Regions from separate parts of the Paenibacillus sp. FSL K6-1566 genome, predicted to be linked through region 2. Evidence: riboswitches for the same ligand, from Rfam matches in the RefSeq annotation. Region 2 holds a riboswitch; the other holds the start of a gene.
What was found. A riboswitch is a leader RNA that binds a small molecule or an ion and turns the genes downstream of it on or off. The one in region 2 is predicted to bind cobalamin.

Region 1 (4,212 bases), 4.6 Mb from region 2:
TCGCCGGACCGCGTCCGCCCCTGCGCCTCGTGGCAAGCGATCGCATTGGCGAGCAGGTGATCAGGTTGACCTACGTTCCAGTTTAGTTTTGCGGTTGGTCCAGCGACCTAAGGGGACGATAGTTCGATAAACAGCGGCGGTCTATGACTTTATTTTTTCATTCTTGGCTACCGCTGTTTAGGTTACTGTGTGTTAGTCTAGAACTTATTTTTCAAAAGGATATTGAATCCCTAATTGATGGCGAAAAACCCACTTCAATTGACTAAAAGGGTAGAAAAATGGTAAAAGATCGGCCAAAAACACGAAAAAGACGCCGTCTCCGAAAACTCGGAAAACCGCGCCGTTATTGACTTTCTAAGGATGCTGGTGAAGGGAATTGAACCCCCGACCTACGCATTACGAGTGCGTTGCTCTACCCCTGAGCTACACCAGCGAATTTGTTGAAGTTATCATTCGTTTTTGGAACAACAAAATATATTATATTCCTTCGGCGGGAAAATGCAAGCCCCTCATTAATGGAAAAAACACCCTATAGGAGGGGTTGCATTACCCGCCTAATTTCTCCTGCACCGATTGGATCTTCTGCTTGCTTGAGGATGCCCGGTCGCGCCGGTCGTCGATTTTGACAGAGGTGGATACCCGCTTGGCACCCGACAAGAACGGCGCCTCGTGCAACGCCTCGATCGCACGCCAAATCATAGGGAGCTCCCCTTCAATAATCGTGCTCATCGAAGTCAATTCGTACGTAATTCCCTCCTGTTGCTTCAATATACGCTGCATTTCCGCCACATATGAGCTTAAGCTGGTCGTTGCCGTTCCGATCGGAATGACCGTTACTTCTGCAATTGCCATCACAATAACCTCCCTCGAAGCATTCCATTCATCCACAACGTGGTTGAATCCGATATAGATATCATATCAATTCCGGGGCGTCTTTTCAAAATTTCGCAAAGTCGTCAACACACAATATCTTGTATGTCCAAGATCAAATTTTTATATGGGTCATACGATCCGTTGTCAAAACGCAACCGATGCGGAATCCGCGCAAAAACCGTCGCATTTGGTCACAATCCATGGAATCTTGAGCAGTTTTGACGGTTGGCCAACTAGCATATTACCTGTCCGTTTGCTATAATTCTCCTTGCGTTTATTTTTAAGAAATCGGTTTACAGATACAAGATATTGGGTTACATTAGATTAACGACAACCAAATATAGTGTATACAGGTGCCGCGCTAGCCTATCAGGCAGCCCGGCTTAATAGGGAAGCATGGTGAAAATCCATCACGGACCCGCCACTGTAAAGGCCTCGGGGCTGTTATGCATATGCATATGCAGCTGCCGGCAGTTTGGCAATACGTCACTGAAGTTCCCCGAAAGCGAACTTTGGGAAGACGCCGAATATGTACGGCCTAAGTCAGGAGACCTGCCTGTATACTTCAGACACCGACCTACGGGGTTATAGGGATGTGTTCGTGAAACTTGCGTCTGTACATAACATCATGCCCGAATATGGGCTTATGTCAGCTTTATTCAAACCATCCACAGCGCACGGACATTTTCAAGCCTGCCCTTAGGTTTTAGAAAATGTTTTTTTCATGTTCTTTTTTCAATTTCCCCCAAAGAAAGCGAGGATTTTTTGTATGCCCCAGCTCGTAGTTAAACCAAACAACCGTCAGCTTGCCTTTGATGAAATTCGCCTCTCCGTCTATGCCGACCGGATCCTGAAGGGATTGGACATGCTAGACAAGGAGCGCCTGCTTCGAGGCGTGAATTCCAAACTCCGCGGTGAGCAAGTTACCGGCGAGGAAATCAGCAATGCCTTTACGATGTCCGCGCTTGAGCTCGTATCCAAGGAAGAGCCTGACTGGAAATTTGCGGCGGCTCGTTCATTCCTGACATCTTTATATAAAAAAGCGGCCCACAACCGCCGCTACAAAGCCTATCCGGAAGAGCCTTACGGCGCTTTCTATCCGCTCATTACGGAGCTCGTCCAGAAGGGCATCTATCGTGAAGACCTTCTGACCTGCTACACGAAGGAGCAAATCGAGGAGCTTGGCGAGTGCATTGATCCAAGCCGCGACCTGCTGTTCGATTACATCGGTCTCTTGACGCTGGCCGAGCGTTACCTTGCAACGGATTTCGACGGGCGCGTGATGGAGCTCCCGCAGGAGCGCTACATGGTCATTGCCATGTTCCTCATGCACCAGGAGCCTGAAGACAAACGCCTCGAGCTTGTTAAGGAAGCGTACTGGGCAATGAGCAATCTGTACATGACGGCCGCAACGCCAACGATGTCCAACGCCGGCAAGAAGGTCGCAGGCCAGCTCTCCAGCTGCTTCATCGACACCGTTGACGATTCCCTGGAAGGCATCTTCGATTCCAACACCGACGTAGCCCGTCTTAGCAAAATGGGCGGCGGCATCGGCGTCTACCTCGGCAAGGTCCGCGCACGCGGCTCCGATATCCGCGGCCACAAGAACACCAGCTCCGGCGTCATCCCTTGGATCCGCCAGCTGAACAACACGGCGGTGAGCGTTGACCAGCTCGGCACACGCAAAGGCGCCATTGCGGTCTATCTGGACGTGTTCCACAAGGACATTTTGTCCTTCCTTGATCTGAAGCTGAACAACGGCGATGAGCGCATGAGAGCCCATGACGTGTTCCACGGCGTATGTCTGCCTGACCTGTTCATGGAGGCTGTTGAAGCCCGTGAAGAATGGAGCCTGTTCTGCCCGCATGAAGTGAAGAAGATCATGGGCTGGAAAGATGAGAACGGCCGCCCGCTCGGTCTTGAGGACTTCTACGATCAAACGCCGGGTCAAGGCGCGTTCCGCGAGAAATATGCGGAGGCCTTGGCGAATCCGAACCTGCCGCGCATTACCGTACAAGCGATCGATATTATGAAGCGGATCATGAAATCCCAGCTGGAGACCGGAACTCCGTACATGTTCTACCGCGATACGGTAAACCGTGCGAACCCGAACTCCGCACACGGCATGATCTACTCTTCGAACCTGTGCACGGAAATCATGCAGAACCAGTCGCCAACCGTGGTTGAGCAAGAAGAGCTCGTCACCAAAGACGGCCAAACCCGGATCGTGATTTCGAAAATCCCTGGCGATTTCGTTGTCTGCAACCTGAACTCCATTCACTTGGCGCGTGCAGTGCCTGCCGGCGTGTTGGAGCGGCTCGTACCGATCCAGGTTCGCATGCTGGACAACGTAATCGACATCAACAATATCGAAGTGCTGCAAGCTCAATATACGAACAGCCAGTACCGCGCTGTCGGACTCGGCACCTTCGGCCTGCATCATCTGCTGGCTCTCGAAGGCATCCGCTGGGAATCCGACGAAGCGGTTGAATACAATGATAATCTGTACGAACACATCAATTACCTGCTCGTGAAGTCCAGCATGGAGCTGGCCAAGGAAAAAGGCCACTATCCGAAATTCAAAGGCTCTGCCTGGGAAAGCGGCGAATACTTTACGTTCCGCGGTTACACCGACGGCGAGCATGAAGGCAAATTCGTAACGACCGAGCAGTGGCGCGAGCTGCAGAAGGAAGTTCAAGAAAATGGCGTCCGCAACGCGTGGATGTTCGCGATCGCACCGAACGGCTCCACGTCGATCATTGCCGGTTCTACGGCAAGCATCGACCCGCTGTATGAGCTGCTGTCTTATGAAGAAAAGACGACATATAAAGTAGCCAACCCGGCTCCGGATCTGTCTGAAAAAACAATCTGGTATTACAAAACAGCCTTCCTGATCGACCAGCATTGGTCCATTAAAATGGCTGCTGCCCGTCAACGTCATGTGGACCAGGCGCAAAGCTTCAACCTGTATGTTCGTCCTGACATCCGGGCATCGGAATTCCTGGACCTGCACCTGCATGCCTGGAAAGCCGGCATCAAGACAACGTACTATGTGCGCAGCCGTGCGCTGACGATTGAAGAATGCGAAAGCTGTGCTAGCTAACGAACCCACCCAAACCCTCCCTTCCAAGGGAGGGCCCCAAGGGCTCTGCCCTCTGGACACCCGCAAGCTTGTGAAATGAGACGGATGCGGCGCTTCTTCCAGGTACTTTGGTGCTAGGAGCGCTTTCTCCCTGCGGGAACGCTGGAATGTTGGTGCAGGGACGAATGATTTCATGCGTGCTTTGATGGTGCGACTTCCTGCAAGGATCGCTCTCCCTTTGGGATTCGCTGCTCATG
Region 2 (4,212 bases):
GAGGACATCCGCATCACGACCCGGCTGCTCCTCGCGGCTTCGGTGATTTTTACCGTGATCGGCACCGCCGTATTGGCGATCGTTATCGCCGCAGGCGGGGGAGCATGGGTATGAGGGAGCCGAAGGAAATCGTAAATGCAAACGATGAGGACGTAGGACTGGATGCGATACAAAGCAATAAGGCAATTGACGCAAACGCCGCATTGGAAGCGATCGATGCGGATCAGGCTAAAGCCTTGAACAAAGCGAACGACGTGAATGAGGCGATAGACGCGATTGATGCAAAGGACGCAAAGGACGCAAAGGACGCAAAGGACGCAAAGGACGTGAAGAATGCACATCCTGCACACTTTGCATACCATGCGGAGGATAAGGGGGATATTCAGCTGCTTGAAAAAGATACGAGTCCGCTGCAGGTTGTCCTGCACCTGGTCCGCCACGGCGTTACGCGGTGGAATCAGGAGCGGCGGTACCTCGGCCATGAGGATCAGGGCGTGATATCCGCGGAGCTGGAACGGCTGGCCCCGCTGGCGCGGCGGCTCCAAGGCCTGCAATGGGCACGCATATACTGCAGCGACCTGCTCAGATGCAGGCAGACCCTTCGCTATTTGCTGACCGGTAACGGGGTTCAAAGTGCCGGTTTAAATGGTAATACGGAAGTTTTGCCAATTCCGGGAGCGGTGTATGACAGCAGGCTGCGCGAGCTTCATTTCGGCGAATGGGAGGGGAAAACCTACGAGGATTTGAAAGGAAATCCTTTATATCGCCGCTGGATTGAGGACCCGGCAGCTGTTACTCCGCCGGGCGGAGAGAGCTGGGAAGCCTTCGCGTCCAGGATTCAGCATTTTTTGGCGGGATTGCATCAAGATATGTGCCGCAGCTTTGAGAGGGACGAGGACGGTGAAGCCAGAGGACGGGATTCCCAAAGAATTCCCGACCTGCTGGTCGTCACGCATGGCGGCGTGATTCGCCAGATTGCGGCGGCTACGGTTCCGGATACCCCTTTTTGGAGCTTGCGCATCCTGCCGGGTGAGGAGCTTAGACTGAAGCTGGCTTGGAACGGACTGGGCTGGCAAGGCGAGATCATGAGCTGACAGCCCTGCCATACCCGTTGGCAAGGACCTTGGGCAATCCACAAGAAAGCATCAACGGATCTCCAGATCAAGATGCAAAATATGCTGGATGCCCTGCACGCCCATGACCCGGTATCCCCTGTCACGAAAGCCGGCTTGAAGATAGACGTGACGGGCATGCTCATTGCGGTCGTTTACCGCCAGGGCAATCTCGTTCACTCCCGGCAGTCGCGAGCGAATAAATTCGGGCAGCAGGCGCATGGCAGCCTGGCCGTAGCCCCGCCCCTGCTCCTTGTGATCAACGGATAGGGCGCGAAGGAGCACCGCGCTTTGGTTCGGCGTATAACGGGCGATACGTTCCCCGCGATCCAGGACGAAGAAGGCGACGGGCTTATCCGCCGCGAGCAGAACGACCGGCAGCTTGTCCTCCGTGGGCGGATAACCGTGCTTCTTCATCGCATCGTCCGGAAGCAAAGTGAATCTTCGCTGGTGCTCCGGGAGGGAGAATTGACTCAGCACGGGAAGATGCTCGGGTTCCAGAACGGTCAGACGAAGTCTCTCTGGCTTTTGGTTTGAAGGAATTTTCATCATGGATTCACTCCCCGTTTTCAAAAAGATGTGATTTCAGGCGAATAATGAACGATAACGAGAACTATCAGTACCATTATACTCGAAGAATGGGATAATCCTTTAGTTGTAAGGGCGGGGGTTATCCCCTATAATCGTGTTCAGAGAAATCCAGCTTGGCTATATAAGCATGATTCATATGATTTGCGAGGGTCCTGGACAGGCAGCCGGGTATTGACGGCCTGCCATTCGGGTTAATAGGGAAGCCGGTGCAAATCCGGCACGGTCCCGCCACTGTGAAGCAGGAGACTCCTCCTTAATGCCACTGGGCGCTGATGCGCTTGGGAAGGCGGAGAAGTCGTTAGGCCTGTAAGTCAGGAGACCTGCCCTCGGCAATGAATGACGGTCCTTCGAGGAGAGGATTACGTTCACTTGGACCCGTTTTGATCGCGGGAGCGGCAGGAGCTGTGGAGGTACAGCTTTCCGGCAATAAGCCGCTTTGTTGATGATCAATCTATATTCGCAGGTGTCCTGAAGCTGAAACGTAATCCCCGATTCCTTATTCGTCAAGGAGTCGGGGATTTTTGCTGGAGAACGAGAAGGCAATGCCGGCCTCCTGATTCCCGCTCCGGGGAAACACCGGTATTCCTCTTCCTAACGGATAGCAGGGGTACCCGGAGGTTTAGGTCCCGGCGGAACCAGCCGGCTCTCCTTATACATGCGAGGACAGTCGTTTTCATACCCGGTAAGGATCGGAATTGAAGTTGTGAAATATGCAGGCTAGGGTTCTCAATGATGACGTAGGGGGAAACAAGAAAATGAAAGCAATGTTGAAATCATGGTCCGTCTTGATCGTGGCGATGCTGATGGCGCTGTCGCTGATCGCCTGCGGAAACGCCGAGGATGCCGCGCCGAATAGTGCGCCTTCGGAAACGCCTGCCCAGCAGGAGAAGCCGGCTGAACAGCCTGCGGAGGAGCAGGGTGCGCTGAAGACGCAGTATCCACTCACCGTTAAGGATGCGACCGGAACGGAGGTCACCTTCGAGAAGGCGCCGACCCGTATCGTATCCCTGGCTCCGTCCGAGACGGAAAAGCTGTTTGCCCTCGGGCTGGACGAGGAAATCGTAGGTGTGTCCGATCTGGATGATTATCCGGAAGCCGCGAAATCCAAGCCGAAAATGGGAGGCTTCCAGGTGAATGAAGAGGCTGTAATCGCAGCCGAGGCCGATGTCGTGTTCAGCGCGTCGATGAATGCGGAAAACGCGGAGAAGCTCCGCGGGATGGGCGTGAAATTGTTCGTTAACGATCCGTCCACGATTGAAGAAGTCATGTCTTCCATTACGCTGGTCGGACAAATTACCGACCGTCAGGAGGAAGCGCAGACTGTGGTCGAGCAGATGCAGCAGGAGCTGGCAAGCGTTACGGAAGCGGTGAAATCCGTGAAGGAAGAGGACAAGAAGAAAGTGTACGTCGAGTTCTCGCCGGGCTGGACCGTCGGCAAAGGCGAGTTCATGGATGAGATGATCACGCTGGCCGGCGGCGTCAACGCAGCCGGGGATACAGAGGGCTGGTTCGAAATTAGCGAGGAGAACATTATTGCGGCGAATCCGGATGTCATTCTGTATTCGAGCAATGTTGTCGACGAAGCCACCAAGAAAACGCTGGACCAGATGATTAAAGAGCGCGACGGTTGGGATCAGATCGAAGCGATCAAGAACGACCGGGTCATTGCGATGGACGATAATCTGCTGAGCCGTCCGGGGCCGCGCGTCACGCAAGGTTTGATTGAAGTGGCCAAAGCCGTTTATCCGGAACTGATGACACCATGAGACAAAAACTGGCGGGTTACGGAACGGCCGGCATTGTCCTGCTGCTGTTGACTTTGATCGTCAGCCTCGGAATCGGCTCGGTCCACCTGCCTGTTAGCGAGATTGGAGCGATGCTGCTGCATCGGCTGCCTTGGCTCGGCGATGCGATCGTCCCGGGCTGGGAGGTATCCTCCGAGCAGATTTTAATGAAGGTGAGGCTCCCGCGCATTCTGCTGGGAATGCTGGTCGGCGCCTCGCTTGCGGTGGCAGGAGCGGCGTTTCAAGGCGTGCTGCGCAATCCGCTGGCTGATCCTTTTACGCTGGGCGTGTCTTCCGGAGCAGCGCTTGGAGCGGCGTCCCTCATTTTTTTCGGATTGGAGTATTCCTTTGCCGGAGGCTACACGCTGCCGCTGGTTGCCTTTCTGACCGGAGCGGGTACGCTGTGGGTCGTTCTGCTGCTGGCACGGGATCAGGGGAAGCTGCCGGTGCACGGACTCATTTTATCCGGGGTCGTAATGCAATCCTTTCTCGGCGCCGTCGTTTCCTTCTTAACGGTGATGTCCAAAGACACGGTGAACCAGATTCTGTTCTGGACGATGGGAAGCTTGAGCATGCGCGGATGGTCCTACGTGGCCATCCTTTTCCCGTATTTTGGGGTAGGGCTTATTTATTTGTGGAGCCGCTCGCGGGCTTTGAATCTGCTGTCGCTCGGCGAAAGGCAGGCTGCCCATATGGGACTGAACGTGGATCGGCTGAAGACCAGC

Region 1: another riboswitch for cobalamin. It lies ahead of NST08_RS02905 (ribonucleoside-diphosphate reductase subunit alpha); the one in region 2 lies ahead of NST08_RS23340 (ABC transporter substrate-binding protein).

Annotation. Positions count from the first base shown of each region.
Region 1 is NZ_JBBOSR010000001.1:660,306-664,517, reverse strand. Features, by position in the region: gene NST08_RS02920 (dihydrofolate reductase family protein) at 1-86, shown strand, start outside; tRNA gene NST08_RS02915 (tRNA-Thr) at 362-433, opposite strand; gene NST08_RS02910 (MTH1187 family thiamine-binding protein) at 547-852, opposite strand; cobalamin riboswitch at 1,208-1,447, shown strand; gene NST08_RS02905 (ribonucleoside-diphosphate reductase subunit alpha) at 1,643-3,976, shown strand.
Region 2 is NZ_JBBOSR010000001.1:5,258,220-5,262,431, reverse strand. Features, by position in the region: gene cbiB (adenosylcobinamide-phosphate synthase CbiB) at 1-114, shown strand, start outside; gene NST08_RS23350 (histidine phosphatase family protein) at 111-1,094, shown strand; gene NST08_RS23345 (GNAT family N-acetyltransferase) at 1,146-1,664, opposite strand; cobalamin riboswitch at 1,834-2,045, shown strand; gene NST08_RS23340 (ABC transporter substrate-binding protein) at 2,459-3,469, shown strand; gene NST08_RS23335 (FecCD family ABC transporter permease) at 3,466-4,212, shown strand, end outside.